Regions from separate parts of the Psychrobacillus sp. FSL K6-2836 genome, predicted to be linked through region 3. Evidence: riboswitches for the same ligand, from Rfam matches in the RefSeq annotation. Region 3 holds a riboswitch; each other region holds the start of a gene.
What was found. Region 3 has a riboswitch for S-adenosylmethionine ahead of mtnW (2,3-diketo-5-methylthiopentyl-1-phosphate enolase). Riboswitches for the same ligand answer to the same signal wherever they lie in the genome.
Positions count from the first base shown of each region.

Region 1: linked by a shared signal. The riboswitch ahead of MKY37_RS07390 (methionine biosynthesis PLP-dependent protein) and the one ahead of mtnW (2,3-diketo-5-methylthiopentyl-1-phosphate enolase) in region 3 are both predicted to bind S-adenosylmethionine.
Region 2: linked by a shared signal. The riboswitch ahead of metA (homoserine O-acetyltransferase MetA) and the one ahead of mtnW (2,3-diketo-5-methylthiopentyl-1-phosphate enolase) in region 3 are both predicted to bind S-adenosylmethionine.

Region 1 is NZ_JBBOOM010000001.1:1,599,469-1,610,302, reverse strand. Features, by position in the region: gene MKY37_RS07410 (hypothetical protein) at 24-2,048, shown strand; gene MKY37_RS07405 (class D sortase) at 2,062-2,649, shown strand; gene MKY37_RS07400 (5-methyltetrahydropteroyltriglutamate--homocysteine S-methyltransferase) at 2,720-3,826, opposite strand; gene metC (cystathionine beta-lyase) at 3,827-5,014, opposite strand; gene MKY37_RS07390 (methionine biosynthesis PLP-dependent protein) at 5,014-6,132, opposite strand; SAM riboswitch class I at 6,216-6,322, opposite strand; gene MKY37_RS07385 (hypothetical protein) at 6,407-6,607, opposite strand; gene MKY37_RS07380 (TetR/AcrR family transcriptional regulator) at 6,922-7,095, shown strand; gene MKY37_RS07375 (TIGR00266 family protein) at 8,026-8,832, opposite strand; gene MKY37_RS07370 (aldehyde dehydrogenase family protein) at 8,991-10,481, shown strand; gene MKY37_RS07365 (saccharopine dehydrogenase family protein) at 10,486-10,834, shown strand, end outside.
Region 2 is NZ_JBBOOM010000001.1:65,816-76,649, reverse strand. Features, by position in the region: gene MKY37_RS00420 (hypothetical protein) at 1-300, shown strand, start outside; partial or broken gene MKY37_RS00415 (cache domain-containing protein) at 322-909, shown strand; gene MKY37_RS00410 (methyl-accepting chemotaxis protein) at 904-1,851, shown strand; SAM riboswitch class I at 1,917-2,022, shown strand; gene metA (homoserine O-acetyltransferase MetA) at 2,097-3,005, shown strand; gene MKY37_RS00400 (general stress protein) at 3,383-3,820, shown strand; gene MKY37_RS00395 (hypothetical protein) at 3,862-4,008, shown strand; gene MKY37_RS00390 (LysM peptidoglycan-binding domain-containing protein) at 4,361-5,875, opposite strand; gene MKY37_RS00385 (metallophosphoesterase family protein) at 6,271-6,975, opposite strand; gene MKY37_RS00380 (hypothetical protein) at 7,298-8,539, opposite strand; gene MKY37_RS00375 (DUF1572 family protein) at 8,743-9,255, shown strand; gene MKY37_RS00370 (GrpB family protein) at 9,272-9,802, shown strand; partial or broken gene MKY37_RS00365 (histidine phosphatase family protein) at 9,819-10,367, shown strand; gene MKY37_RS00360 (hypothetical protein) at 10,822-10,834, shown strand, end outside.
Region 3 is NZ_JBBOOM010000001.1:2,266,594-2,277,427, forward strand. Features, by position in the region: gene MKY37_RS10595 (amino acid ABC transporter permease) at 1-514, shown strand, start outside; gene MKY37_RS10600 (amino acid ABC transporter ATP-binding protein) at 533-1,267, shown strand; gene MKY37_RS10605 (hypothetical protein) at 1,291-2,025, shown strand; gene MKY37_RS10610 (1,2-dihydroxy-3-keto-5-methylthiopentene dioxygenase) at 2,409-2,942, opposite strand; gene MKY37_RS10615 (methylthioribulose 1-phosphate dehydratase) at 2,958-3,572, opposite strand; gene MKY37_RS10620 (2-hydroxy-3-keto-5-methylthiopentenyl-1-phosphate phosphatase) at 3,569-4,234, opposite strand; gene mtnW (2,3-diketo-5-methylthiopentyl-1-phosphate enolase) at 4,239-5,453, opposite strand; SAM riboswitch class I at 5,760-5,864, opposite strand; SAM riboswitch class I at 6,023-6,179, shown strand; gene mtnK (S-methyl-5-thioribose kinase) at 6,255-7,463, shown strand; gene mtnA (S-methyl-5-thioribose-1-phosphate isomerase) at 7,441-8,508, shown strand; gene MKY37_RS10640 (sugar ABC transporter substrate-binding protein) at 8,498-9,580, shown strand; gene MKY37_RS10645 (sugar ABC transporter ATP-binding protein) at 9,642-10,834, shown strand, end outside.

The DNA.
Region 1 (10,834 bases), 670 kb from region 3:
ATAATAAAAAAGGAGATAAAAAAATGAAAAATAATAGCTTAAAAATATTTTGGTCTTTACTTGGTATATGGACGTTTCTTTTGATGACACCGACATTTGTGGCTGCGGAGGATCATGACTCCAATATGTCTATGTCAATCGATATAAACTTATTGAGTGAAAGCCCTGAAAATGCCGAAATTCTAGATGTGGAAGTCAGTGACTTGCTTGGAATTGATAATGTCGATGTGAAGATTCCAAACAGTGAAGCAAATACAGACGAATTAGCAAGTGTTTCTATTACTGATGAAGAGATTGGTTATATAGATGCGGATGTGTTAACTACTACTGAAACATCAGAATCGAATGAACAAGCTGTTGCAGATATAGCAGCAGAAGAATTACTCGGTAAAGATGAAGTAGATGTAGAAGTACTAAAGCATAAAGAGAATGACTGGAAAGACTCCCATTCAAACGAATCGTCAGTAGCAGATATAGCAGTAGAAGAATTAATCGGTACAGATGAAGTAAATGTAGAAGTACTGAAGCATAAAGAAAACGACTGGAAAGACTCCCATTCAAACGAATCTTCAGTGGTAGATATAGCAGTAGAAGAATTACTCGGTACAGATAAGGTTGACGCAGAAGTACTAAAGCATAAAGAGAACGACTGGAAAGACTCCCATTCAAACGAATCGTCAGTGGTAAATATAGTAGCAGAAGATTTACTCGGTACAGATGGGGTTGACGCAGAAGTACTGAAGCATAAAGAAAACGACTGGAAAGACTCTCATTCAAACGAATCGTCAGTGGCAGATATAGCAGTAGAAGAATTACTCGGTACAGATGAAGTAAATGTAGAAATACTGGCACAAAAAAAAGACGCTTCAATGAATGGTTCATCTAATAATGAATCAGTTGCTCAAGCGACTATTGATAATTTAATTACAACTGATCAAATTGAGTTGAATGTCCTTAAGAGTGATGAATCAATGCATGATCAAAGCCAAATGGAAGAACAACAAGCAGTACATTTTGAGATTAATGATCTTCCGCTGCTTGAAACATTACATGTAGGTGTATTGGAGAATAAATCCATCGAAGAGTCAACTCTTCTACAAGATGCCTCCGCTTTAGTTACTGTGGGGCTAGGCGACGACTCATCTTCAACTACTAGTTCACTTTTAGATGAAGTGGAGATAAATGTGTTACAAAATAGCCAATCTTCGAGTAATAATTTCGAAGCAGAAAAGTCTGCTGTTGTAGGACTTGAACTAGCTGATACAAACTTAGGTGATTTTTCCACATATGTTTTATTGTCTGAGTCCACAGTGGACAATGGAGATATGATGAATAATAGTGGTTTAGTAGAGGTTAATTCTGATGATTTAGCCATACTTGAGGATGTTCATCTAGGTGTAGTCGATAAACATGAAGAAGGGGACGGACAAAATAGTTTATTTTCCGAGGGGTTTATACAGTTAGATATTTTGTCAGATTTTACGGATGAAATAGAAGTAGATATTCTAACGAATGACGAGCTTACAACTAATAGTGAAGCTTACCAAAATGAAAAAACTATATCTATTGGTTTAATAAATGATCTAGCCGGAGAAACAAATATCGATATTCTTCCAACAGAAAGCTATGTAACGGCTGCTTTCGATAACCCAATACTTCCACTGGAAGATGGTGAAGAAGTAGTGGAGGATAACGGATTGGATGGAGCAGAGGAAGGTAATAACGAAGAAGGTACCCCAGTTACCAATGGGGATGGAAGTATTATCGAAACGCAAAATCCGTCTACAGATGAAGAAATTATTGTCGTAGATAGTGAGAGTTCAGAATCAAAAGATACGATGATAGAAAAACCTACTTTAACAGAAAGTGATGAAAGTGTGACTGAGGAAGATATGTCTGGTATCGGTGCCAATTTCAATAATAGTGACGGCAACTTTTTCACTGGTTCTTCCTTACCACAAACTGGAGGTTTTTTTACAGGAGTAATGTTGTTAATTATAGCTTTGAGTTTATTAGGTAGTGGTTGGACTATACGTAAACTTGCATAAAGGAGACCTACAAATGACGAAAAAAAGTGTAGGGAATATATTAATGATCATTGGATGTGTCTTACTCGTCATTGTTAGTTATGGAATGATTGAAAATAAAACACACCAAAAAGAATTGATTGAATCCTTTAAAGCTATAAAAACGGAAGCTGCATTAGCTTCAAATGAAGGAACGGAGAAAGCGACAACCATAAAGGATTCTGCGGATATAAGCATCTTGAGAATACCTTCTATCCAATTGGAATCTCCTGTTATAGAAGGCACAACTTCCACTAAGCTAAATCGTGCACTTGGAATGATAGCGAATCTGGATGCACCAGGTACTCCAAATGGGAGTACAGCTATTGCTGGACACCAGTCACATCAGTTTGGACATTTTTTTAATCGTCTGAATGAATTACAAATAGGGGATAGACTTGAATTAGAAACAAGTACAGACCTATTAGTCTATGAAGTATTTGATATTCAAATAGTTAAACCAAACAATGTGGAAGTATTGAGTCGTCAAGAAGGAATATCTATGTTATCGCTCGTGACCTGTTATCCAGAAAGGTCTAATAAATATCGTCTAGTGGTACAAGCAAAGCAGCAAGAAATATAAACTAAATCATCAATCTAAAAGTGTGCACCCGATTTCAACTGGATGCACACTTTTAGTTTTTTGAATCTCCTTATTTCCAAACATCCTTAGCGATTTGAATAACATGCTGAACTTTCGACCATTGTTCTTCCTCGGTTAAAAGATTTCCCTCTTCAGTAGATGAGAAACCACATTGTGGACTTAAGCAAAGCTGTTCAAGAGGGACATATTTAGTAGCTTCATTAATTCTATTTTTGGTAAGATCCGCATCTTCTAAATCCCCGTGTTTGGACGTGATTAACCCTAATACAATAAAAAGATCAGAACGATTAATGTGACGAAGTGGTTCGAATCCGCCAGAACGTTCGTCATCAAACTCTAAGAATAGGCCGTCTACATCTAATCCTGCAAAAATAGTTTCCGAAACTAGCTCATAGCTTCCACTTGTAATATACGTAGATTTAAAATTACCACGGCAAATATGCATAGTCACAAGCAAGTCTTCAGGGCGTTTAGAGATAGATTCATTAATAGCGCGTGCAGATAATGCTAATGTCTCTTCCAGTTCTAGTTCCTTTTCTTTTAAGGAAGCAATTCCTTCCTCAGAAAAAGTAGTAGCCCATGAAGTATCATCAATTTGAAGATAACGGCAGCCTTCATCATAAAGTGCTTGAATCACACCTTGATATGCAACGACTAAATCGTTAAACAATTCATCCTGACTCGAATAAACGCCTTCCTCAATAGTTGCTCGGTAAAATAACATATTTGGACTAGGTATAGTAAATTTTGCTACAGCATCACCAGCAATACCTTGAAGAAACTTAAAGTGTTCAATCATATAGTGAGTGCTAAATCCAATTTTCCCAGTTACTTTAATACCGTGTGCTCTAGTTTGCACACCTTTAAACGTTAATCCTTTATCTGTATCATAAAATTCTATCCCGTCAAATCCACCAAGGAAATCGAAATGCCACCATTTACGTCTAAACTCTCCATCCGTAACAGACAGAAGTCCAATTTCCTTTTGTTTTGCTACTAGTTTCGTAATTTCTTCGTCTTCTATTTGTTTTAATTGATCAGTAGTTATTTCATTATTTTCAAATTGTTGTCGAGCTTCTTTTAAGCGAGCTGGTCGTAAAAAGCTTCCAACGTGATCTGCTTTAAATGGTGTATTTACAACTAATCGTTTTGACATTTAAATTCCTACCTTCTCATTTTGTTTGGATGCAATTGTTAATGCTTGCTCAAAGTCTGCTATTAAATCATCTACATTCTCTAATCCAACTGAAAAACGTAGTAAACCATCCGTTATTCCACGTTTTTCTCGTTCGGCTTTAGGCATTGCAGCATGAGACATTTGAGCTGGATGTGAGAGAATTGATTCTACTCCGCCAAGACTTACGGCAAATACAGGGATTTTGACACTTTCTACAAATGCCTTTGCAATGGATCTATTCGGTAAACGGAAGGAAAGGACTGCCCCAGCACTACTCGATTGCTTGTTATGCATTTCATATCCTGGATGAGTGGAAAGACCAGGGAAAAAGACTTTCTCTACTAAATCATGTCCATTTAGATAGTTTGCAATTTTTTGCGCAGAATGAGCGGATTTCTCAAAACGCACACTTAATGTTTTGATGCCTTGGATTAAAGAAAATGAATCCTGTGCTCCTAAAATAGCACCGAATGAGTTTTGGATAAATGCCAAACGTTTACCTAAATCCTCGTCTCGTGTAACCGCAAGTCCTGCAATGATATCGCTATGTCCAGATAAAAATTTGGTGGCACTATGTAAGACGACATCAACTCCTAAGTCAAGTGGACGCTGATAAATCGGTGTCATAAATGTATTGTCTAAAAAGGTTAAACAATCATTAGATTTCGCAAGATCCACAACAGCAGAGATATCTGTAATACCTAAGCATGGATTAGAGGGAGTTTCGATATAAATTAATTTTGTATTTGGCTGAATGGCACTTGCGATGGCTTCGACATTCGTAAAATCTACAAAAGTATGCTCGATACCAAAACGCGGCAATACCTCAGTAACAAAACGGAAAGTACCACCGTATACATCTTCTGTTATTACGATATGATCGCCTGATGACAAAAGCATAAAAGCAGAAGAAATAGCTGCGATTCCTGAAGCAAATGCCAGTCCTCTAGTGCCCCCCTCTAATTCTGCAATCGTTTTTTCCAGTGCATCCCTCGTAGGATTTCCCGATCGACTATAGTCATAAGGTCCAAAATCATCAAAGCCTCCTTGATGGAAAGTGGAGGATAAATAGATAGGAACATTGACAGCTCCAGTTTTTATTTCTGAGTCTCCCCGAGTAGATGCCACGATTAGGGTAGTTTCTAACGATTCTTTATAGCTGCTCATTAGTTAGCCACCTCACTTTCTAAAGTATTGAATACCTGTTTCAAATCCGCTATTAAATCATCTGCTTCCTCGATTCCTACAGAGAATCGGAGCAGGCTACTGTCAACTCCACGTGCATTGCGTTCTTCCTCTGGGATATCCGCATGTGTTTGTGTAGTAGGATATGTGATGAAGCTTTCCACACCACCAAGACTTTCAGCAAATACAATTAGTTTCAGACTCTCTAGGAAAGGAGCAACCCATTCACTTTTTTGCAAACGGAAGGAAAGCATACCACCTATACCAGGATACAGAACATCCTTAATTGAATGCTCATTCTTCAAAAAAGCTGCAATCTTTTTTGCATTTGTGTCATGCTGCTTCATACGAAGATGAAGTGTTTTTAATCCTCTTATTAATAACCAAGAATCGAAAGGAGAAAGAACAGCGCCTGCAGCATTATGGTTGGTTTGCAATTGTTCACTAAGTTCAGTACCTTTTGTGACTACAAGTCCCGCAAGTACATCGTTATGACCTCCAATATATTTTGTGCCACTATGGATGACAATATGGGCACCCAATTCAATAGGTCGCTGTAAATAAGGGGTTAAGAATGTATTGTCTACGATCAACAATAATTTATGCTTTTTTGCTACATCTGCAAATAGTTGTATATCGATTTCTTGCATCAAAGGGTTTGTTGGTGTTTCTATAAACAAAGCTTTTGTATTTTCATTAATTAAAGCATTTACTTCTTCAGCTGATTCAAACTTTGCATATGAAGTACGAATATTGTAGGAATCTGCATACTGGTTAAATAATCGATACGTCCCACCGTACAAATCTTCAGGAGCAATAATCTCATCTCCCGAACGAAAAAGGGATAAAACTAATTGTATTGCCGCCATGCCGGAACTACAGGCAAAGCCAGCATCTCCACCCTCTAATTTAGCAATTCCTTCCTCTAAAATAGCGCGTGTCGGGTTCTTAGTTCGCGTGTAGTCGTATCCTGTAGATTGACCGATTCCATTATGTATATATGCTGTTGATAAATATATAGGCGGGTTTACAGCGCCGGTTTTCTCATCACTATGATTTCCTAATTGCACCAACTGTGTATCAATACTGTTCTTTGACATAAATATTCATCCTTTACAATTAAAATAAAAAAAGAGGATTCTCTAATAAGAAGAGAACCCTCGGGTAAATATCGAAGTTTGTCTTCTTATCTTCAAGACGTCACACGTCTATTGGAGTTAGCACCATACCTCGACTTGGCTGGTTGCTGAGACATCTTCGGGCCAATCCCTCCGTCTCTCTGGATAAGAAAAAATATATGAAATTATCAAAATTTTAAATTTAAATAAGCTTAACACGTAGTAGGTATTAATACAATACGCTTTTTGTTTAATATTATGACCAAAGTGTCAAAATTAAAACAATTACACCGAGTATTAAAGATATCCACCCTACTACTAACTTGTGAGAATAAGCTAAAGCTACTAGCCCTAAAAGAACTGCTCCAGCACCTAACCAAAGCGGAGCATAAAAGAAACCTAGCACCCCTAAGACTATGCCTAATAAACCGACCCATAAACCTGTAGAAGAATTCAACATCCACACCTCCCATCCTATAATGTAGGAACCCCAAGGTATAGCGTCCCTCCACATATTATATGAAGGGAATAGGGAGGGGGTATAAACAATCTGCTGAATGATTGCAGAGTTGAGTGGTGTCACCGTAGATATTTTGCACTTTTTCGAAATTCCAACATGACAAGCCTCTCAAAAAAATAATTCTTTCCAAAGCCCTCGAAAACGGTAGAAACAGGTTTTAAACTTAAAGTAGGCATGAGCTTTCAGAAAGTCCTTTATTGTAATAAACAAAATACTATAATGTTGGTTAGGATTTGTTATACAAACCAGATATGGATACTAAATTACTTTTGATTGAAACTGCTACAACCCTTTTTCAGCAAAAAGGCTACAAAACTGAAGGACTCAATGAAATTTTAAAAGCCTGTAATGTTACAAAAGAAACCCTTTACCATCACTTTCCAAATGGCAAAGACGAACACTTGATTACTTGTTTACATGCATAAAAAGAAGATGTACAACTGAAGATGCCATAATATCAATGATTGATACGTTAATTCGTAGTTTTGAACGGTACTATTACGAGCTATACATTACGCGAATCGCAAGATCAGTCACGAGAATCGCAATATCATATAGTCAAATCGCAAGAAGCCCCTCAGGAATCGCAAGTTGGGCACCAATTTTTACTGAATCGCAAGTTAGAGCCTCCGAATCGCAAGGTCAGTCACGAAAATCGCAAGATCATATAGCCAAATCGCAAGAAGCCCCTCAGGAATCGCAAGTTGGGCACCAATTTTTAATGAATCGCAGACACCGTTATGATTGCAGCACCCACGGCTCTAATTAGCATGGAAATATAAGGGAATGCATATTCGCCAGTCAATATCAATATTAAAAAAACGACTTTCCGTTCAAAAGGGAATGGAAAGTCGACTTTTTTGTATTGAATATGTGTTACAAACTTAGACACATTTTTATGGCTTATTGGACGCAACCATCAGTAGTTATAGGCACAAAGGAATGCGTATGCGCAACTTTCAGATGTATGTCCGCAACATTTAGCACAGTATGCGCAATCTTCAGATGAATATCCGCAACGTTTAACACAGTATGCGCAACAAATTAGTTATGCGCAACCTTCATTTGGTTACACGCAACATAGGAATGCGTATGCGCAACTTTCAGATGTATGTCCGCAACATTTAGCACAGTATGCGCAATCTTCAGATGTATATCCGCAACGTTTAGCACAGTATGCGCAACAAATTAGTTATGCGCAACCTTCATTTGGTTACACGCAACATTGGAATACGTATGCGCAACTTTCAGATGTATATCCGCAACATCTAACCTGATATGCGCAACAACAAAGTTTATAAAACCCAATAAAAAAAGAATGACCCAAAAAGCGAGTCATTCTCTAAAATAAGTATTTATTTCCCACCAAGCATGTTAAATAATCCACCTGCAATACTGCCTTCACCTTTTGAACCACCACCTGGTGTTTGTGGGGCAGCAGCAAATACTTTACTAGCTAATCTGCTAAATGGAAGTGATTGGATCCATACGGTACCCGGGCCACGTAAAGTAGCGAAGAATAATCCTTCTCCACCAAATAAGGCTGTTTTAACTCCCTTGACCATTTCGATATTGTAATCTACATCCGCAGTCATTGCTACTAGACATCCAGTATCTACTCGTAAAACCTCACCTTGCTGTAGAGACTTTCTATGGATAGTTCCTCCTGCATGAACGAAAGCGAGACCATCACCTTCTAGTTTTTGCATTATGAAACCTTCACCACCAAAGAAACCTGCTCCTAGCTTACGTTGAAATTCAATGCCAATCGTAACCCCTTTAGCTGCAGCTAGAAATGCATCCTTTTGACAAATAATTTTGCCGCGGTATTGACTTAAATCCATCGGAATAATTTTGCCTGGATAAGGTGATGCGAAATAGACATGTCTTTTTCCACTACCGGTATTAGTAAATGTTGTCATGAATAAACTTTCTCCTGTAAGCATACGCTTACCTGCACCCATTAATTTGCCCATAAGACCGCCACCGCTACCACCAGAACCTGAGGAGCCATCGCCGAAAATAGTTTCCATTGAAATGCCATCTTCCATCATCATTAAGCTGCCTGCTTCTGCAACAACCGTTTCTTTTGGATCCAATTCAATTTCTACAAATTGCATATCATCTCCATATAATTTGTAGTCTATTTCATGATTATTCATAATCTAGCTCCTCCTAAATTGTTATTAACCAATTATACGATATGAAAGTTAAAAAGTTTCATTCTAAAATTCTAAATATTTTAAAGGGATTTATAAACAATTATCGAATATATTATTAATGGAAGCGTTTACATTTAAAAGTGAAAAGAGGGAATAAAATGAAATTAACAAATTTTATTGATGGAAAATGGCAGGATGCTGGGAGTGCGGAGTATACGTCAGTGTTAAATCCTGCGAATGGGGAGCAGCTTGCAGAGGTCAAGCTATCTACAGAGGAAGATGTAAATCTTGCAGTAAAAGCGGCAGTGAATGCTCAAAAGAAATGGGCACTCGTTCCTGCACCAAAACGTGCGGATTATTTATATGAGATTGGAAGAATAATGAAAGAAAAGAAAGAGCATCTAGCTCAAGTGTTAACAAAAGAAATGGGAAAAGTGATTGAAGAGGGACGGGGAGAAGTACAAGAAGGTATTGATATGGCATTTTATATGGCAGGTGAAGGGCGTCGTTTGTTTGGCGAGACAACTCCATCTGAATTGGCAGACAAGTTTGCGATGAGTGTCCGCGCACCAATTGGAGTGGTGGGACTCATAACTCCTTGGAATTTTCCAGTTGCGATTGCTACGTGGAAATCATTCCCTGCTATTGTTGCAGGAAATGCATTCATTTGGAAACCAGCAACAGAAACTCCGATGATGGCATATGAAATGGCTAAGATCTTTGATGAAGCAGGATTACCACCTGGAGTTGCTAATGTAGTTTTTGGATCCGGTTCGGAAGTTGGTACGGCTATGATTGAGCATCCAGAAGTGAAGGTTATTTCGTTCACTGGTTCTACAGAGACAGGGAGTAAAGTAGCGGAGCTTGGTGGTCGTCACTTAAAGAAAGTTTCCCTCGAAATGGGTGGGAAAAATGCAGTAATCGTAATGGAGGATGCAGACCTTCCATTAGCAGTAGAGGGTATTTTATGGAGTGCCTTTGGAACTGCAGGACAAAGATGCACAGCATGTAGCAGGGTTATCGTGCATAAAGATGTAAGAGAAGACTTAGAAAGAATGCTCTTAGAACAAATGGAAAAACTAACGATTGGCGATGGATTAGATGAAACGGTCAAAATTGGTCCAGTTATTAATAAAAAAGCTCTGGAGAAAATCCATTCCTATATAAAAATTGGACAAGAGGAAGGGGCTACTCTCTTAACGGGAGGGACCATTTTAAATGAGGCGGAGCTATCAAAAGGGAATTATTACGCACCAACTCTATTTACAGACGTGACACCGAATATGCGAATAGCACAGGAGGAAATCTTTGGTCCAGTTGTTTCCTTAATAGAAGTGAGTTCACTAGAGGAAGCCATTGAAGTAAATAATGGAGTGAAGTTTGGACTATCAAGCTCGATTTATTCGAGTGATGTTAACAAAGTATTCCGTGCACAGCGTGATTTGGATACTGGAATTGTATATATTAACGCAGGTACAACAGGTGCAGAAATTCACCTACCTTTTGGAGGAACAAAAGGAACTGGAAATGGCCATCGCGATTCAGGGGTAGCAGCATTAGATGTGTATACAGAATGGAAGAGCATATATATAGACTATAGTGGGAAATTACAGCGTGCACAAATAGACACTCAAGTAATAGGGGGATGATTACATGATAGTTGCTGTATTAGGTGCAGGGTTAATGGGGAAAGAAGCAGCTCGTGATTTAGTATTAAGCCCGAATGTGGAAAAGGTTTTATTATGTGATTTAGATGTGGGACAGGCGAAAATGTTTAAGGAAAGATTGCAAAACTCCAAAATTGAAGTATTGAGACTTGATGCAAACGAAGACGATAGTATACGTAAAATAATGAAAGAAGCAGATGTAGTGATAAATGCATTATTTTATACGTTCAACGAAAAAATAGCTAGGCTCGCTGTAGAAGTAGGAGTACATTCTATTGATTTAGGAGGACATATTGGAGGGGCTACAGATAATGTATTGATACTTCATGAAAAAG
Region 2 (10,834 bases), 2.2 Mb from region 3:
ATGTCGACTACCATTCAGAATTATTTAGCTGTATATGAAAAAGGTCTTCTACAATTATCCACTTCCAATGAAATTGTAGATTTTCAAAATAGCGCTAAAGCGACTGATCACATGTTAGCCAATCAATTAGAGAAACAATTAGATATTAGATTTAATGAATTTGTTTCTTTATATGACGCTGTGGCTTCTGTGTATATAGCTCTACCAGATAAATCGATCGAAATAATTCCGGAATCAGACCTTGGAGCAGGTTTTGATCCTACTTCAAGGGAATGGTATATAAACGCTGTTTCAAACTAAGATAGTTTTAGCTGGTCAAGACCTTTTGTAGATGCTGCTACCGGGGAATATGCTATTTCTGGTGCAAAAGCAGTTATTAAAGATGGTAAAGTGGTCGGTGTGCTTGCTATTGACATTCTACTATCGAAGTTAACAGAAACAATAGCAAACAATGATTTAGGCTATGGTGGCTATCCGATTATTGTGGATGCGGATGGGAACGCTATCGTTCATCCAACTTTATTTGGTGAAAATCTATCCGAGTATTCATCCGTTGAAACGATGATTTCTAACTCCACTGATAATGGAGAGATAACTGACGTAAATGACGGTACTATTACTATATTTAGCTCATTACCAGGATTAGATTGGAAACTAGGGGCTGTTTACGAGGAAAGTAAGATAAATCAAACTGCAGACAGCATTCGTACATTGCTTATCACTATTGTATTATCTATTGAGGCATTGATATTTATTGTCTTATATTTCATCATCAGTCGTATTTTAAAACCAATCGAACAGCTAAAAAAGTTGATGGATTTTATTGCTGATGGAGATTTAACGGTTCAAGCAAATATAAAAACCAAGGATGAAATTGGTCAGTTAGCAATAAACTTTAACAAAATGGCTACAAATATGAATGAAATTATTCAAGTAGTAAAACAGTCGGCTAATAACGTGCAGTCGAATTCTGAAAGTTTAAGTGCAGTAGCGGAAGAAACAAATGCTTCTGCGGAACAAGTATCTTTAGCTGTTAGTGAAATCGCAGAAGGTGCCTCCAAATCCGCAGAAGATGCTGGAGAAGTAACGGAGAGTTCAGTTCACTTAAGTGAACAAATCAATCTTATCAATGAAAAATCAGTAATGATGACGGAGATAGCTACAAAAGCAAACACCATGAATACAAATGGACAAAAGCAAATGAGTGAATTGAAAACATCCTTTCATAGCTGGGAATCTAATCTTACTTCTATGTCTACGTTGTTTACTACTTTAGAAGTTAAAGTAAAAGCGATTAGTAGTGTTATGGAAACTATTATGGAAATCTCTGCACAAACGAATCTGCTCGCATTGAATGCAAGTATTGAAGCAGCTCGTGCAGGGGAGCATGGAAAAGGATTTGCAGTTGTGGCAGATGAAGTACGAAAACTTGCAGAGCAATCTGCAAAAGCAACAGAGGTAGTAAAACATACTATTACAGAACTACAAAGTGAATCCCATATTGTGGGGGAACAAATGGCAAACACCATTAAAACGTTCCAAAAACAAGGGTCTATTGTAACCGATACGGAAGTGACATTCAGTGAAATATCTTTGCTGATGAATAGTTTGCGAACTTCCATTGATACAGTGTCAGCAGAAATCGAACAGATTTCCAACTATAAGGATCAAGTCGTAGATACAATTCAAGTGATGGCCGCAACTTCGGAGCAAACTGCTGCGGCATGTGAAGAAGTGAGTGCATCATCCGATGAACAGCTTCGAGCAATCCAATCAGTAGCGGAAGCGTCTGAGACCTTAACGGAGCTTAGCGATAAACTAGCTGATGCAGTGAATCGTTTTAAAGTTTAAAAGAGGTTGAATTATTTGAAAACAAATGTTAATATTCTCTAATGAAGAACAATATAATTTAATAACTCTTATCAAGAGAAGCTGAGGGACATGGCCCGTTGAAGCTTCAGCAACCTCTGATCTGTCAGAAAGGTGCTAACTCCTACAAGATAATTTCTTGAAAGATAAGAATCGAGAGCAAAAAGTTCACCCTCTTTTCTTATTAATAGGAAAGAGGGTTTTTGAATTTAGAGGAGGAGAACTACTTGCCAATAAATATACCTAAACAATTGCCAGCAGCTGAACATCTTAAAAAAGAGAAGATATTTATCATGGATACTGATCGAGCAATAACCCAAGATATACGCCCATTAAATATAATTATCTTGAATCTTATGCCAGAAAAAGAGAAAACCGAGCTTCAATTGCTGCGTTTATTGGGAAATACATCTTTACAAGTAAATGTGACATTTTTACATATGGCAACCCATGATTCAAAAAATGTTAGTAAAACTCATTTGGATACTTTCTATACGACGTTTAAGGAGATCGAACATCGAAGATATGATGGTATGATCATCACTGGTGCCCCAATTGAACATCTACCATTTGAACACGTTAATTATTGGAGCGAGATGACTGAAATAATGGATTGGACCAAAACGCATGTGACTTCTGTTCTGCATATTTGTTGGGGGGCGCAGGCAGCACTTTATCATCATTACGGTATCGGTAAATATGACCTGCCGAAAAAATGTTTTGGAGTGTTTAGTCATCGGTTATCCGATCCAACCGTACAGTTAGTTCGAGGATTTAATGATGAATTTTACGCGCCAGTGTCACGTTACACAACCGTGTCCTACGACGAGATTAAACAAGATTCACGATTGACATTGCTTTCCAATTCAGAAGATGCAGGTGTTTTCCTAGTAATATCGATGGATAAAAAGCATATTATGATTACCGGTCACTTAGAATATGATGCAACTACACTTTCTGACGAATATCAAAGAGATATCGAAAAAGGTGTGGAAATCGATGTGCCAGAAAACTATTTTCTGAATGATGATCCAACACAAAAACCATTGAATTTATGGCGCTCACATACACATCTGCTTTTTTCCAATTGGTTGAATTATTATGTGTACCAAGAAACTCCATATGAATGGGAATGACTTTGAAAGGTCAGCTTAGTTATTCATGACGAAAAAGTATCTTTTTTAACATAAAGGGAAACAGTAAGGCAAATAGAACCTTAGTGTGAGTATTGATTAATTGAAAACAAGTCCATAAAAGTCGATTTCTTATTTCATGAAATCGACTTTTTTAAGTTGTAATCCATAGGTTTAAAAATCTTGATAAAACTGATGAAGATAGTATATTTTGGGTAGATAAAGAGAAATTATCAAGACTTAACCTTGCAGAGGGAATGTGAGAAGCATTTATAATATTCGTAATTTTACAAAGAGTGAAGCTTGAACGTGAATGTGTCTAAAAGAACTAAAGAACGGGTAAAGAATACTTAGCTGAAGCAAACAGGAGGTAATCTTTATTGAAAAATCATGTTATTGGCGCATACGAAAATGAACAAGAAGCTGCTGAAGTGGTTGAAGATTTAAAAGAGAAAGGCTATACAAATGAAGAAATTTCAGTTATTGGTAAAAATATAAAAGAACTATCTGGAATCACACAGGAAGTAAAATCCTCTATTAAGGATGGAGTCATTGCTGGAGCTGTAACAGGAGGAGCAATTGGCATAGCTGGCGTGATCGCAGGGTTATCCACTGTATTGATTCCTGGATTTGGCGCTGTGTTGGCTGCAGGTCCTATTATAACAACAATTGGTGGAGCAGTTATAGGGGCCAACTCTGGTGCTGGCGGGTTAAAGCATACTCTTATGGAGATTGGAGTTCCTGATGATGAAGCCGAAAGCTATTCTAATGACGCTCAGGCTGGTAAAATTCTGGTATTTCTTCATCCCAAAGAATGAGGACGGATTGAACTTTCAGATGTTTGCATTAATAACACACAGTGATTTTACAAGAAGACTCAAATGGAAAAGTATTTTATTCTTTGAAAGTACAAAGTAAAGATTTAGTTGTTGACGGGGGTAGTGGCACAGTTGGATTCTATGATGTGTATCAATATGGAGATGTTGTGGAATCAACACCAAGGTAGGTACTACCTTATAAATTGAATCACTTAAATTATGTCTTTGACTTATTAGGAAGTCACTATAAAATGCGTTTAAAAAGAAAGAGAAGTTAATTGTCTACCTCATATAGGCAATTAACTTCTTTTGCTATCTATATACTAGTGAAAAACATAAAAGTAGGATAGCAACTATTATAAGTATGCGAACATTTTTATTTGTTCTTATTGGACTAGCGCTGGGTACCGGGTTCTCATACAAGGAGAACCCGGTACCTTTTACTGAAAGGGAATAATAAAAACAACCTGAGTCCATCTAAATAATGGACCCAGGTTGAAGAAAGAGTTTCAAATTCTATAGACGGTTTCCTACTCCAAATTACTTATTGAAATGGTATACATTCCAAATATCAGGAGTTTCAGAGCCAATGTACCAAGCAGCTGCGCCGCCTAGGTTAAATTGGGTTGCGATGTTGATACGAAGTTTGATAGATTGTTTATCCTCCACCCATATTTGGTGCTTTTCTCCGTTTGCAGTATATTCTACATAATTTTGTTGGGTATTTTGATCCCAAACTTTTATAAGACGTTTTGAAGAGATAATTTGCTCTACCTCACTCATTGTGCGATCGATACTTTTCACTTTTTTTGTCGTTAAATTGGTAACCCATTCTCTTGTGTAGAAGGGTATTGCCAAGACGATTTTATGAGATGGTACATCTTTCATTAGAAGTTCAACGCCTTCTTTAACCCATGGCATAGACGCTACAGATCCCGCTACTGGGCTACCTCCCCAATGCTCGTCATAACCCATCATAATGATATAGTCAGCAGCCTGACCTAATGCTTTGCGGTCGAGACTACCAGACCAAAAAGGATCTCCGTTTTCACGAGTAACGTCAACAGATACTTTAATTCCATGTGGCTGAAGCGCTTTTTTAAGTTCGGTTACGAAGCGGACAAAATCTTGTTTGTTTTTCGGATCGATGTTTTCAAAGTCCACATTTATTCCATCGCTTTTTGTTTGGACTAAAGAATCTTTGAGAGTTGACACTAATTTTTGACGTTTTGTAGGATTACTTAATATTGAATCAGTTAAAACAGGGTCGAATTTATTCCCAAATAGTGGCCATACTTCTTTGCCCTTGCTATGTGCATCCTTCAGATATTTTGTATCGGCTGTAATGGAAACAAAAGTTCCTGTATTGCTTAAAGTATACCAACGGGGTGACACCACATTTAAATTCGAATGGTTCAATTGTTGGGCATAATTTTGGGGACTTCCATTATACTTCCAACCCATTACGATTCGTTGTTGATTCTTTTGTTTTAAAAGTGATTTATTAACCCAGCCTTTTTTACCACCTAACAACTGAACTTGTACGTAATAATCGGGAATGTTTAATTTTTGTCCGATAACTAGGTCTGCAGATTGTAGATTGTTCAATTTGGTTAGATCAGTGATAGCTACTTCGAACTTTTTGGAAATTTTCCATAAAGTATCACCATTCATAACAGTATATTGTTTATGTGTTTGTGGAATTATTATTTTCTGTCCAATTCGGATTTCTGTGGAAGTAAGCTTGTTTGTCTTTTGAAGTTCACTTATTGGAATCCCGTATTGGTTTGAAATTTTCCATAATGTATTTCCTGAAATTACAGTATGCATGATAACGGTAGAAGAGTCTCCTAAAGCAGTGGAAAGGATAGGGAATTCTTCCCCTTTTTTTAAAGTGGTGATAATAGTCGAACCTTGTTTAGGTAAACTTAATACGTTAACATTATCTATTTGAACAGTTCCAACTGAAAGGGAATTACCAGCAGCTGTACTTTTTATAGGACCAAAACTTAGAAATAAGAAAAATATAATAAAAATAGGAAGTACTTTTCTCACTTAAACCCATTCTCCTCTAGTTTGAAAGTAGTAGTATAACTTTCATAGATTACTATGAATTTAAATTAATAGATACAGGTACTTTGTGGAAGTTTAACCAATGCAAAATAGGGTGCGGTAGTAAATGCTGCCTTGATGTTGGATACCTGATTCTCCAATAATTAAGAGAATCAATATTAAAAATGGTAAAATCATTTTATCTAGTAATCCATTGTTTATGGGTAGTGAAAATGGAAAGGGGTACTAGAGCAACCGGTCCTGCATCAATTAACAAATTTTATATAGTCAATTCTGGAAGTAATAATGTTTCAGTAAATGATGGGTCTAACAATACTGTAATTGCTACTACAAAAATATTAACCCCGTTCCTTTTGGGAGGGGTTAATATAACGATTTTATTTTACCTTATACACTTTCAGACTAGGTAACTCTAAACAATTCAATTGTCCACCGTATACAGCTCCACCATCAATCCCTATGATTCTATTACTTCCAAAGTAGACATTGTAATTTTCTGCTTCTCCATGAAGTGAGCTTGTTTCTGTATGCCCAAATATGATAATCTTTTCCCCGTCATAATTTTTATAAAATTCGTCTCGAATCCACATTAAGACATGTGGATTTGTCTCAGAAATAGGTGTCGTTGGGTGTACACCGGCATGGACAAAAATATAGTCGGAGGTTTCTATGTAATTTTCTAATCCCTGAACAAATTCTAAGTGTTGCTGTAGTACAGTTGATTGTAATATTGGTTTTTGAAATTTTTCTTCACTTACAGCAAGATCAATTTCAGAGAAACCATAGCTAAATAACGTTTTATCTCCACCACACAACTTTACCCAATGGTTCCATGACCTTTCTGCTTCTGTCGTTAACGCTTTTATCATCATATCTTCATGATTACCCTTCAGTAATTGTGCTCCACTTTCTTGTAAGCTCATTACTTTTTCGATGACACCTTTTGCATTTGGTCCCCGGTCCACGTAATCACCTAATAAGATTAATTGATCATTTTCTGAATCGTATTCTACTTCGCTAAGCAATTGTTCAAACTTCTCTAATTCACCGTGAATATCACTTATTACAAGGGTTCTTTTCATTTTTTTCGCTTCTTTCTAATTGGATATGTTCTATTATTAACTATTCACAGAGTAACTGAAAACTAGTATTTCCGTCTACTGAATATGTTTCTTAACTGAGAACCTGGTACTATTCAAATGAAATGCAAAAAAAAGAGACTGGGACAGAAGTAGAAATTTTATTAATAGCGTGACTCCTGAGACTACAGGCTCAGGCCACGCCCGTGGAAAGCGTCCCTGGAATGGAAATCAATTTTGTACACAGCAAAAAAAACAGCATTTTTCTCACAGAGAAAAATGCTGTTTTGGGATTCTGTACCAGCCTCGTCACTGTTACCGATTGTTAAACACGTTGATCAGATATGGTTGCATTATTATTTGCTGCGCTAAGGGCTGGAAGATTATCATATGGTGGTCCGGTAGTTGTGCCGGCAAATAATACGATATCAAACTCATTCATTGGAATACCCCATGAGTTGCCTACAAAAGTGGTGAAGGCTCTATCAACTAAGAAGCCGCCTTTTGTGTTATATACTACATTATTGTTTATTTCGCCGGTTACATTTGGGTTGATATATATCCCAGTTCGTAATGAATAGAATGTATTACCCTCAACAGTAAAGTTTATGCCTCCTTGTGGCACTACTGCCCGGTTCACTACCCAGTTTGCCATTGGCAATGCTTGCGGTGGACCAAATATTGTAATATTTAATAAAGTTGTATTTGTACCACCAACTTGGATGAATTCCTTTGCATATGGAATATCGCTAGTTATTGTTAAGCCGTTAATCGTCGTATCAGTTGCAGTTACTAATATAGCGATAATATCTGCTTGAAGCATTAGGGTTGTACCTGGTTCACCTAATAAGGTTATCCCCATTTTGTTGACTAAAATTTGGGAAGTGATTGGATATGTGCCACTTAAAATATGCACGGTTCCTCCAGGATTAACGGCTGCAATTCCTTCGGTGATAGTACCAAAAGGATTTGCTATACTACCGTCTCCTCCTACTGCTCCTGCGCTTACGTATATATTATTCGGATCAACAAGCTCATTTATTGCTGTATCAAGGGATGCTTGGACACTTGCAATGGTAGGGTAACCCCCAACAGGTCTAGTATTTAACAGTACTTCTGCTACTTCATCTTTCTGAGCTTCAGAAAGAGCGTTGTAAGCTGTTAAATTTAGCCCTAAACCAGGGTCTTCAATTGCAGCTCGCATTTCAGCTACTGTTTGAGCATCATTTACTGCAACTAAGAACATATTAGTACCAGATAATACATAATCTGTTTCTACTTGTGAAATAGTTATCGTGTCATTTGTATTGAGAAGGTTATCTAATTCACTCATTTGAGCTGTTACAAATTTTACTGAACTAAAAAGATCACCTTCATAAATTGTAAAGATTGTTAGTCCGTTTAAAAAAATATTTGTGTCGCTACCATAGGTAACACTCTCTGTTTCACCAGGCTCAAGCGTAAATGTTACAGTTCCATCCTGGTTATAAGGAAATTCTCCTTCACGTACAAAGAGAGTAATTTGAAAAGTCGCTAATGTGTTATTGATAAATATTTTTTCTGCCATTATTTCTCCTCCTTTCTTACACTAGTACGAATACTAGAAGTTGTAGAAAGACAATATCTCTTTCTCTATTACATAATATGGAGAAAAATAGATTATGAATAAGTCATCCTAACTATTTACAGTGAAATAAAAAGAGAATATGTTTTTTCTGAATAGTTGCATTATAATAAAGAGAGAAAATACAGAAAAAGGAGAGGATTATTATGAACGAGATAACTGATTTACACACTGATTTTATACGAATTGTTCGGAAAAAATTTTCAGATCTAATGCAGGATACAGAAAAGGCTATAACACAGATGGAGAAAGATAAGCTATTTTGGACTCCGAATAATCATTCGAATAGTGTAGACGTAATCATTAAGCATATGAGTGGAAATCTGATTTCACGTTGGACGGATTTTTTGACTACAGATGGCGAAAAACCAAATAGAAATCGAGATGGAGAATTTGAAAGTACAATACAAACTCGTGAGGAATTGTTGGAAATTTGGTCAGAAGGCTGCCAAGTATTTTTAGATGCATTAGATGTTATCAAACCAGAACATTTACTACAAACTATATTTATTAGAAATGAACCTCACACTGTCATGGAAGCTGTGATAAGAAGCCTTTCCCATACATCCTCCCATGTTGGCCAGGTGATTTACATTGCCAAACAAGTTTCAGCTAAAGAAAAATGGATCACTCTATCTATTCCCAAAAAACAAAGCTAGTAATGGAGGTGTTATTTTGGAGCTAGGATTAGGAAAAAACGAAGTAAAGTTATTACCCTACACAAACCAGTGGAAAGAAGAGTTCAACAGAGTAAAAATAGAAATAATGGATGTCACAGGGTTTGAAGGAGATAGAATAGAACATATAGGAAGTACCGCGATAAATAATATGACTGCAAAGCCAATCATCGATATATTAATAGGCGTAGATGATATTGCAAAAGTAGATAAAGCATTATACAAAAAATTACAAAGTATTGGATTTCTAAGACTTCGAGTCGAAAGGCCGGATGAGATAGTTCTTGCTAAATTTACAGATAATACATACGAAGTAAAAACTCACTACATTCATATGGTTGATTATGATAAAGAATTATGGAAAAACCAACTATTCTTTCGTAATTTTTTAAATTCAAACGTTGAAGTACGAGCTGAATACCTTAATATCAAAATAACCAGTGCCAAACAAAAAAATATTAATATAAACAAGTATACAGATTTGAAGGAACCATTTGTAAAAAGTATATTTGCTAAGCGTATTAACTAGGAGATAGATAGAATTGATAACCAACTTATATTTTGTTAGACATGCACATTCCAATTATTCAGTTGATGAGCTAGGTAGGTCATTGTCAGAGCAGGGATTGGTTGATGCTAAGCATATAACGGATTTATTAATGCGAGAAAATATAGATGCTGTTGTATCGAGTCCTTATAAGCGAGCGATTCAAACGGTTGAAGGAGTAGCAAAACATTTAGAAAAAGAAATAGTAATTGTCGATGAGCTGAAAGAACGGATTTTATCCGAACAACCAGTTGCTGATTTCAATAAAGCAATGCTACAAGTATGGTCTGATTTCGACTTTTCACTACCGAGCGGAGAGTCTAATCATAATGCTCAAGCTAGAGGTGTCAGTGCAACAAAAGAGATTTTAAAGAAATATGCAGGACAAAATGTAGCAATAGGATCACATGGAAATATAATGGTGTTAATCATGAATTATTTTGATCCGACCTATGATTTTAGTTTTTGGGAGCAGCTTGAAATGCCTGACATCTATCAGCTCACTTTTTATGAACAGCAAATGATAGCTGTGAAGAGAGTGGATGAAGAATCAATTGCAAATAGTTCTGGCTATACTATTTTTAAACAATCGGAAATACAAACTAACTTTCAAAAAGTGGATCTTGAACGTAAAAGAATGATTGGTACTATAACTTTTCATGATCAGGTGTTATTAACTATTGAAGTAGATTTATTAAATGATCATTTTAAGGTAGACGGTGACACAAAGCAATTGGCGCAGATAATGAGTGAGAGAGGTTTAGACATGAATTATATGGAAATGTTTAAGGAAATGACTAGATTTTTTGTGGAAAATCAAATTACGGAACCTCAAAAATATTATGAAAGATTACAAAAATAACGTACCTTTTTATATGATAAACACCTAAAATAGAATGTATGTGTGGTGTACTTTACTATATAGATTGATAATCTCATGGGTGGACGGCAAGTTTTGTTACTTTCTGTATAAAGGCTGAACCGAAGAAGGTGCTAAATCAATGGAATGGTTAA
Region 3 (10,834 bases):
AATGGTGATATTCTATGGGTCCGCGCTAGCCTTTGGAATAGATATGGACCGCACTATGGCAGCGATATTCATTGTTTCGATTAACACGGGTGCTTATATGGCAGAAATTGTGCGAGGTGGTGTCATCTCGATTGATAAAGGGCAATTTGAGGCTGCACAAGCAATTGGCATGAATCACGTTCAAACAATGTGGAGTGTTGTTTTACCTCAAGTAATCCGCAATATTTTGCCAGCTACAGGCAATCAATTTATCATAAATATTAAAGATACTTCGGTATTAAATGTGATCGGTGTCACGGAACTATATTTTCAAGCGAAAACAGTTGCAGGTATAAGCTTTAAGTACTTTGAGCCTTTCTTTATAGCATGTATTTTGTATTTCGTCATGACGTTTACTGTAACATTAATATTACGTTATATAGAAAGAAAATTAGATGGACCAGAAAACTACAGCATGATTGGACAGCCACCACCACAACTTATGGTAACCAAAAATAATACTAATTTAGATTAAACGAAGGAGGAAAAATCTGTGGAAAATGTCATCGAAGTTCAACATTTAAGTAAATCCTTCGGAAATCATGAGGTTCTAAAAGATATAGATTTTTCGGTGAACAAGGGAGAAGTTGTTTGCATCATAGGTTCCTCTGGATCAGGAAAGTCCACCTTACTTCGTTGTATAAACTTGTTAGAAAAGCCCAGTGGCGGACAAATTATTTATAACGGGGAGAATATTTTAGATGAAAAACATGATATTCATGCCTACCGAACAAAGCTAGGAATGGTTTTCCAACAATTTAACTTATTCAATAACCATAATGTGTTAAATAACTGTATGGTCGGTCAAGTAAAAGTGTTAAAACGCTCTAAAGAAGATGCCGAAAAAATTGCGTTAAAATACTTAAAAGTAGTCGGAATGGATCATTATGTAAATGCCAAACCAAAGCAATTATCAGGCGGTCAAAAGCAACGTGTTGCGATAGCTAGAGCACTTTCTATGGAACCAGATGTCATGTTATTTGATGAACCAACCTCGGCACTTGATCCAGAAATGGTTGGAGAGGTGCTGAAAGTGATGAAAGAGCTAGCAGGTACGGGCCTTACTATGTTAATAGTTACACATGAGATGGAGTTCGCTAAAGAAGTTGCTGATCGAGTTGTTTTTATGGATAAAGGAGTAATTGCCGAAGAAGGTCCTCCTGAACAAATCTTTAACAATCCAACAGAAGAACGAACAAAAGCTTTCTTAAAACGAACATTAAGCTAACAACCGCTTGGAGGAATCGATAGGTGAACCTTTTCAATCTGATTAAAAAAGACCAAGAATACTGGCTTGTGGATCAGCTAAAAGTATCTCATATTCCAAACATAGAATACTTAGTTGCATTTGATAAATTATTAACAGAGTGGAAGGCACAAAAAGTAGCCTATCTATCTCTTCTGATGGATGAAGAGAATGAGGATTGGCTGTTAAAGCGTGGTTTCAAGAAAGTGTCTTCTATTGTGGAGTATACAAAGACATTGGTGGGCCCATTTAATAATATAAGTACTTTTCAAGTAGATGCACTTTCTAATAGCCTAGTTACTGATTCGGAATTTGCTATATTGTACGATTCATGCAGAAGTGGTTCGGCTAACAAGAATAAGTTGTTTTCTATCAGTCAAATAATGGAGTCACTTGAACGTGAATTAGGTACTGATTGGCGAGAACAGTGCTTTATCTTTTCTCAAGATGGTATGAATTATGGAATCAGTATTCCTCATATTGAACAGGGTACTACTGATGAGGGAAGAATGTTTTATTTTGGGGTTGTACCAGAGCGACGAGGAAAAGGATATGGCAAGATATTTCATTCTATTACATTGGAACTTTTGAAAACATTAGGTGCCAAAACTTATGTAGGAAGTACAGACACAGGGAATGCCCCTATGAGACGTATTTTTGAAGCAAATGGATGTATTTTACGAGATATTAAAGGTATCTACCGAATAGACATGAAAAAAGTGGATGAACTCATAAAATGAGTCATCCACTTTTTTTAAGATTAAGTATATAAAAGGGACCCGTGAAATTAGGGGTTCTATTTTGAAAGGAAGGATGAAAAAGGTGATTTTCTTTTATGCTAGTGGAAATACAGGGAAATAATAAGTATTCACTAAACAAAGAAGCGAAATAACGAACGAATTTGCATATTCTAGGCCCACATGATGTGGATCAGACAGTCGTTGAGAAATTTCTTTTTATTTTGCGACGAGCTTTTCGTAGAAGCACCACGATGTCGCGTACTTAGACTGTCAGTCCTTCTATGAATAGGAAAGTAGCTTTGCTCTAGTTCCGTTTTTTCTTATTTTTAGAGAAATAGATTGGAAGCTGCTCCTTAGTTAATTCCTACAAGGAGTATTTATTTTTATTGTTCTACTGCTTCCTCTTGATAAACTGGAACCCAGCCCTCTGTTGTTACAAATATGCGAACAGCAACAACTTTACGGTCCTCTGATAATGTGAAGTAATGTGTAATATTCTCAGGTACGGATATCAAATCACCAGGTGAAAGATGAACTTCAAAGTAGCCTTTGTCCTTGCCTTGTATTATGAAGACACCATGGCCACTTACAATATAACGAACTTCATCGTCCGTATGAAGGTGCTTGCGTTCGAAATTTTTTAACAGTTCATCTAAATTAGGGTTTGAATCAGATAGAGAAATAATATCAGCTGCTTGATAGCCACGACGGGTAGAGATATCGTCTATTTCCACTTGGAAAGCTTGTAGAATCTCTTGCTTTTCTTCGTCGTTTAAGTCGAATTTTTCACGAAGATTTTCTGGTAACTTGTCATTATCCCAATGTTCATAAATTACTTCCTGACTTTCTAAAAATGCTGCTACCTCGTTTTGTACTTCAATTGTTTCACTTGTTTCTTGGATTTTAATAATAGCCATCAAAAATCTTCCTTTCTATTTTGAGTGTATTTGATGTAATGCTAATTGATATTGAAATAAAAACTCACAAGCCTCAAGGAGTTTTTTAGCTTCGAACCCATCTTTTCCCCAAACTGTTATACCATGGTTCCGAATAAGTATAGCTCCCTTGTCAGCAGAAATAAAAGATGTAAACTCTTCTGCAAGTTTCGGAATATGAGCGTAGTTTGGAATAATTGGTATAGAGAGTATTGCATCCTCTTCCCACATTCCAAATGCTTTAATAAGTTCAATGCCTTGAAAATCAACTGAACCTTTATCGCCGTATAATTCAGAGATAACGTTATTGGCAACTGTATGGATGTGTAGACTGCAACCTGCATTTGTCTCTCGATATATTGCACAGTGTAGTAATGTTTCGGCAGATGGAGTTAAATGAGTATTTTCTACTGGATTTCCAGTGGCATCAACAAGTAAAAAATCTTCTGAAGTCCTCTTTTTTTTATCTTTTCCGCTTGCAGTTACTAAAAACTCTATAGGATTATCATTTACTTTAATAGCAAGATTTCCGCTAGTCCCCATAAACCAATCTCTTGCAGCTAACTCATCTTTTATATTCGCAAGTTCTTCCCATTTATCTTGTAAAGTCATAATTTCACACCTAATTTAGCATCAATAATCTTTATCACATCGTGGAAGTTCTCAAATGGCTCATAGGGAATATTTATTTCCTCGCATTTTTCGATTAAGAAGTCTCTTGCGATAATGATATCTCCCAATTTTGCTGCTTCTAAATCAGTAATAGAATCGCCAATTACAACACTCATAGCATCTTGGTCAAGCAGAGTACGAATAATAGATGGTTTACAGCAACCACAGCCTTGGCTCGTGCATTGTTCATCACAGCTATGTGGAAAATCAATGTGAATTGTATCCTTGGAAAATTCTGATGTATTACAATAAACTCCTGCAAATGGCCCGAATGGTTCTAGTAGCTTATGGACGAAAAAGTCTATACCGCCACTTACGATATAAAGTGGTATGTCATGCTTTTTTGTAAAGGATACAAATTCACTAAATCCATCGCGAATAATCGCCTGCTTAAGTACAAAAGAAATAATTTCATCTTTTGACTCGATAGGTAGGAGAGCGAACATTTTTGCTACGCCTTCTCGTATGGAAATTCGTTGACCTAAAATATCATCTTTAATCGGTGTCCATTCTGGTGGAGCAAACTTTTTCATAATTGCCATAATATTATCCTGATTGGTAATGGTTCCATCAAAGTCACAAAAAACTACAAGTTTACTCATATAATCACCCCCATAATTCAATTGCTGTTTTTAGTTCACTATGTTGTTTCGCTGCCTGTTCTAACGGAATACCTTCCAAAACAGCTGATACGGCCTGCCTAAAAGCTAAACCACCTCCTGTTGCACCTGCGGGATGCCCATGTACACCCCCGCCTGCATTAATAATGCTATCAATTCCATAGTCATCCATTAATAGTGGTACGAGACCGGGGTGAATTCCTGCAGATGGAACTGGAAAGCATTGTTTAACCTTGCTGATTTTTGTTAGCTCTTCACCTAAAGAAAGAGCTATAGACTTTTCAAGCGCAACGCTACCATAAGGAGAAGGGAACAATGAAAAGTCTGCTCCTGCATAACGAGTAAGTTTTCCAAGAACTAGTGATGTTGAAACCCCATAAAATGCTGAGGACGTTAATGCTCCACTATAAGCCGGGTGTGCCATAAGTGGCAATTGGATTTCCTCGTCTTCCGCTAGCTCTTGAAGAACGTCTAATCCATAAGTGTGAACATTAAATAGGAGTGCATCTGCTCCAAGTTCTCGGGCTTTTTTGGCCTTATCTTTTAACTCGAATGTACGTCCCGACAAATTTACTGCATATAAAGTACGATGCCCGGTGTCTTCATACACTTGCCTCAAGACTTCGCGCCCAGTAGTAATACGTGTTTCAAAAGGAGTAAGTGGGTTTTCGAATAGAATTTCATCATCTTTTACAAGATCAACTCCACCGAGTGCCTGCTGTTTAAGCTGCTCGGCTAAATAGTCAATATCTCTCCCAATGACTCCTTTGAATATACTCATAACTAGTGGGCGTTCATGGACTCCTAATATTTCTCGGATTCCTTGTATGCCGAAGCGTGGACCAGGGAAATGAGACAACATATTTAGATCGAATTGTAAATCTAATAACTTTACTTCACCGTCTAGCGATAGTTTGCCGAAGACTGTTGTTAAAATTGCCGGAATATCAGTAGAAAAATTTGCTGCAGGATAGAATATTTTAATTTCTCCCTTAATTTTTTCCGGTTGAATGGGATGTAGGATGTCCTTAAATTCAGTAACAGATATTACAATTCCTTTATGCTTTTTTAGCTGTTCCTGTTCTAATAAAGCTAAACTGGTCCAAGAACCAATAGTCAATCCAAGTGCAATATCTTCCGCCTTTTTTTCAAAAGAACCAGATTTTCCGTATAGTTGATAGTGCGCGGTAATTCCGCTCATTTTTTCACTCCTAACTTAATAAATGTGCAAGCGTCTATGCTTGGGAAGTCAGTCTAAGTTCGCGACATCGTGGTGCTCCTGCGCAAAGCTCGTCGCAAAATAAAAAAACATTTCGCAACGACTGACTGACCTACATCCTGTGGGCCTCCGACTAGCGCTTGAAGAATTTCACGAAAAGGCGTCTTGTTCCTTTGCTGAAATTCTGAAGCGGCACGAGGAGCTGGATAGAATATAAGAAAAGCGCAAGCGCTCAACGGATAATATAAAAAACCTCTTCAAATAAGAAGAGGTTAATAGTTTAACAACTTCTTATTTCTCAGCCTGTTGGCTGCAAGAATTAGCACCGTGTTCAAAATTGAATCGGTTGCCGGGTATCATAGGGCTTGTCCCTCCACCTGCTCTAAATAAGAAAATATTCAGTTGAATTATTTAATAAATTACATTGATTATTCCATGCATTAAAAATTCTGTCAACAAAAAAATTAAAAATTATATTTATTCGAAATACTGTTGACATAACTTTTTCTAGTATGCTAGGATTCTAAACAAACATCAATAGTAGTACCGCACTCTTATCAAGAGCAGGCAGAGGGATAATGGCCCGATGACGCCCAGCAACCGACCGTAATACCGTTGTGAGACGGGGCGCTTTATGCGCCGGAATGTAAAATTCCGTAAGGCACGGTGCTAATTCCATCAGAAAGTTTACTTTCTGAGAGATAAGAGGTTCAGAATCTCTTATTCTTAGCCTCTTTCTTTTGGAAAGAGGTTTTTTATTTTTTAAATGAGAGGGAGATAGTAATGGCGGTAGTAGCGACGAAAAAATACGAAGCATTAACTAAAGAAACGGCAATTTCACTGGCAATTGAATTATCATTGTTCTCGAACGAAGCTCCATTAGTTTGTGAAGAGATTGGTGATGGAAATTTAAACTATGTATTCCATATAGCAAATCGAGCAAGTGGGCATGGAGTTATTATTAAACAGGCCTTACCCTATGCAAAAGTAATCGGGGAGAGTTGGCCACTTACACTGAAAAGGGCAAAGATTGAAGCGAGTGCATTACAAAAACATGGAGAATATGCTGCCGCTCTAGTTCCCAAAGTTTATGCAACAGATGAAAATTTAGCAATCACGGTTATGGAAGACTTATCTCATCTAGAAATAGTGCGTGAGGGTTTGATAAAAGGGGAGTCCTATCCTAAACTGTCATCTGACATTGGGGAATATCTGGCTTCGACACTTTTTCATACTTCTGATTTTGCACTTCATCCCTTCGAAAAAAAAGCGCTTGTTGTAGAATTCTCTAATCCAGAATTGTGTAAGATCACGGAGGACTTAATCTTTACGGATCCTTTTTTTAATCATGAAACTAATGACTTTGAACCTGCATTACGATCAGAAGTGGAAGAAATATGGAATAATAATTTATTAAAGCTCGAAGTAGCAAAATTAAAAAGAAGCTTTTTGACAGAAGCTGAAGCTTTGCTACATGGAGATCTTCATACGGGAAGTATATTTGCGAGTGAAGAAGAAACTAAAGTAATAGATCCAGAGTTTGCTTTTTATGGTCCTATTGGATTTGATATAGGCTTATTTTTGGCAAATTTAATAGTTCAATCTATAACCAGAGAAGGCGAACAACGTGAAGTCATACATAGTCATATTCATAACACATGGATCACTTTCTCCGGTAAATTTTCGGAGTATTTGAAACAGAGTGAATTTGACTTATTTAATGACGTTGAGGGATATGAGGCATTTGTGTTAGGGAAAATATTTCATGATTCATTAGGATTTGCAGGGTGTGAGCTTATTCGTAGAACAATTGGACTGGCACATGTGAAGGACTTGGATAGTATTGAAAACCAAGAACAACGAATTTTACTAAAAAAACAAACTCTTAAGGCTGGTGAAAGATTAATAGTGAGTCATAAGGAAATAGACTCAATAGATGCAGTAATTGAGTTGTTAGGAGAAATAAAAAGTGAGTATTCCATTATCAATTAAGTGGGAAGGTAAGCAGTTAATAATCTTAGATCAACAGAAGCTTCCGCATGAAATTGTCTATATAAAACTAGAAACACTTAAAGATGTTTACGAGGCCATAATTACCCTAAAAGTTCGTGGAGCTCCTGCCATAGGGATTACGGCGGCATATGGATTAGCTATGGAGGCGCAGAACTATAAAACAAATTCAATGATAGATTTTCTAGAAATACTAGAAAAGGATGCAACATACTTGGGCAAATCGCGACCAACTGCTGTCAACCTGGTTTGGGCACTTAAGAGGTTGCTAAAAGTAGCAAGTCATATGGATAATGTTCTGATTGCAAAAGAGCTACTAGTTAAAGAAGCAATGAGAATCCATAAGGAAGACGAGGAGTCCTGTCAGAATATTGGTGAATTTGCACTTTCTTTATTTGAAGATAAAACCAAAGTAATGACTATTTGCAATGCGGGTTCTATTGCTACTGCAAAGTACGGTACCGCATTAGCACCTTTTCACTTAGGAAAAGAACGTGGCAAAGAGTTTGAAGTATTTGCATGTGAAACTAGACCTGTCTTTCAAGGAGGCAGGCTGACAGTGTGGGAGCTACAGCAATCAGGTGTCGATGTGACACTTATTACCGATAGTATGGCTGCTCACACAATAGGGGCAAAAGGAATAGAAGCAATTATTGTTGGAGCTGATCGGATAGCTAAAAATGGTGACACAGCAAACAAAATAGGAACTCTTAACTTAGCTATTCTTGCTTCCGTATATGGAATTCCATTTTATGTGGCCGCACCATCCTCTACATTCGATTTATCCATAAATAATGGAGAAGAAATACCAATAGAAGAAAGGAAAGCAGAGGAAATTATTATTATTAACGACAAAGCTATTGCCCCAGTAAATACAAAAGTATTCAATCCTGCGTTTGATGTGACACCATCAAAATATATAAGCGCTATTATTACAGAAAAAGGTATTATCTATCCAAATTATAGTGAAAACATTTCAACTCAACTAGCGGTTTCAAATGAAAAGGAGAAAATTTATGAAAACTAATAAGTATTGGTTATTATTTGCGATTATGGTTATTGGAGTATTGTTAGCCGCATGTCAACCAAAAGCAGAGGGAGAAGTAAGTACTTCATCTAGCAGTAAGGCAGAGGCTTCAGACCATCCGCTAGCTGGCAAGAAAATTGCATTGGTTATGCAACAAAATTTAGGGACATTTTCAGCTCAATATATTGAAGGTGTAAAAGAGCAAGTAGAGAAATTTGGTGGAACTGTCACAGTGTTTACTTCTGAAGGGGATTTATCTAAAATGGCTTCCAATTTGGATGCCGCGGTGAACCAAGGGGTTGACGGTATTTTAATAGATCACGGTACCAAAGAAGCGCTGAACCAAGGGGTAGAGAATGCAGTTGCAAAGGGAATTCCGGTTGTCGCATTTGATGCGGGAGTTGAAGTTGAAGGAGTAACTTCTTTAGAACAAGGTGATGAAAAAATGGCCCAAATGACGCTAGAAAAACTAGCGGAAGATTCAAATGGTGAAGCGAATATCGTGAAAATATGGGTAGCAGGTTTTGCACCGATGGAAAGAAGACAAATAGCATATGAGAATTTTCTAGGAGAGAATCCAGGGATTAAAGAAATCGCGACATTCGGAGCAGCAACACAAAATACTGCTTTAGATACTCAGTCACAAATGGAAGCGGTATTAAAACAATACCCTAACGAAGGTGAAATTACAGCTGTTTGGGCTGCGTGGGACGAGTTTGCCAAAGGTGCAGTTCGAGCAATAGAACAAGCAGGGCGTACGGATATTAAGGTATATAGTATCGATATGAGTGATGAAGATTTACAAATGATTCAAAATGACAATAGTCCCTGGGTTGCGTCGGCAGCGGTAGATCCTAAGGATATCGGTCGTATTCAAGTTCGTTATTTATATCAAAAAATTAGTGGGGGTAATGTAGAAGAAAAAGTCGTATTAGAGCCAGTTTTTGTAGAAGCCTCTAAATTGCCGGAAGAAACAGTAACGACGAATGAACTCAGTGATCATATTGAAGGTTGGGGAGCAAGCGATCAAGGCTACACAGATGAATTAAAAGGATTAGAAGAAAACAGATAACTTAAAAAGAATTTAAGCTGTCCTGTTTATGGGACAGCTTTTTCTAAGAAAGGAGCAATCGATGCAGAATTCTTATCTTAATATGAAGGCTATAGATAAATCATTTGGAAAAGTAAATGCTCTGAAAAAGGCTGAATTTGAACTTAAAAAAGGTGAAGTACATGCCTTACTTGGTGTAAATGGTGCAGGAAAAAGTACACTTATGAAAGTACTCTCGGGTGTGTATGAGCATGACAAGGGAGAAATTTTGTTAGAAGGAGAAAAAATACGTATACATTCCCCTAAAGTCGCAAAGGATTTTGGAATCTACTGTGTATATCAAGAGGTAGATACTGCAATCGTTTCAGAGCTCTCGGTTGCAGAAAATATATTGCTGGATTCCATTGTTGCTGGTACTAATATATTTATCTCCAAAAAGAAACTACATAGCGTAGCACAAAATGCCTTAAAGCAATTACAAGCTGAGGATATACCGGTAGAAAAACCAGCATTTATGCTTTCTCTGGCAGAAAAACAGTTGGTATTGATAGCGCGTGCGCTAGTAAGTTCTGCAAAGATTATTATCTTCGATGAACCAACGGCGCCCCTATCTCTTTATGAATCTACAAAGTTATTTTCAGTTATTAAAAAGCTAAAAGCAAATGGAGTAGGGTGTATATTCATATCTCATCGACTACCAGAAGTATTTGAAATTTGCGATCGGATAACTGTTATGGGCGAAGGTACGTTAGTAGGGACCTATAATATTACCGAGACTAGCCAAGAAGAGATTATTGAAGCTATGCTAGGAACTTCTTATAGCAAAGATTTTCCTGTTCGTACACATACATTGGGAAATATATTACTTCGTGTTAAAGATATTTCGAGAGGAGAAAAGGTAAGGAATATTTCTTTTCAAGTGTCTGAAGGAGAAGTTGTTGGTATTGTCGGTCTTGTTGGGGCAGGAAAAACAGAGTTAGCTAAAACATTATTTGGATATTCTCCACATACAGAAGGAAGTATTGAAATCTTAGGAAACACCTTAAAAATAAAGCATCCAAAAGATGCGATAAAAGCAGGCATGGCTCTAATTCCAGAAGAAAGACGAAAAGAAGGGCTATTTGTTCATGAATCATTGCAAACCAATGCATCTTTCCCTAATTTACAAAGTTTTTCTCGTTTCTTATTTATGAATAAAAGGAGAGAAAAGTCATTTGCGAAAGAGATTATTGAGCGTTTACAGATTAAAACAAGTAGTACAGAGACACCACTTGT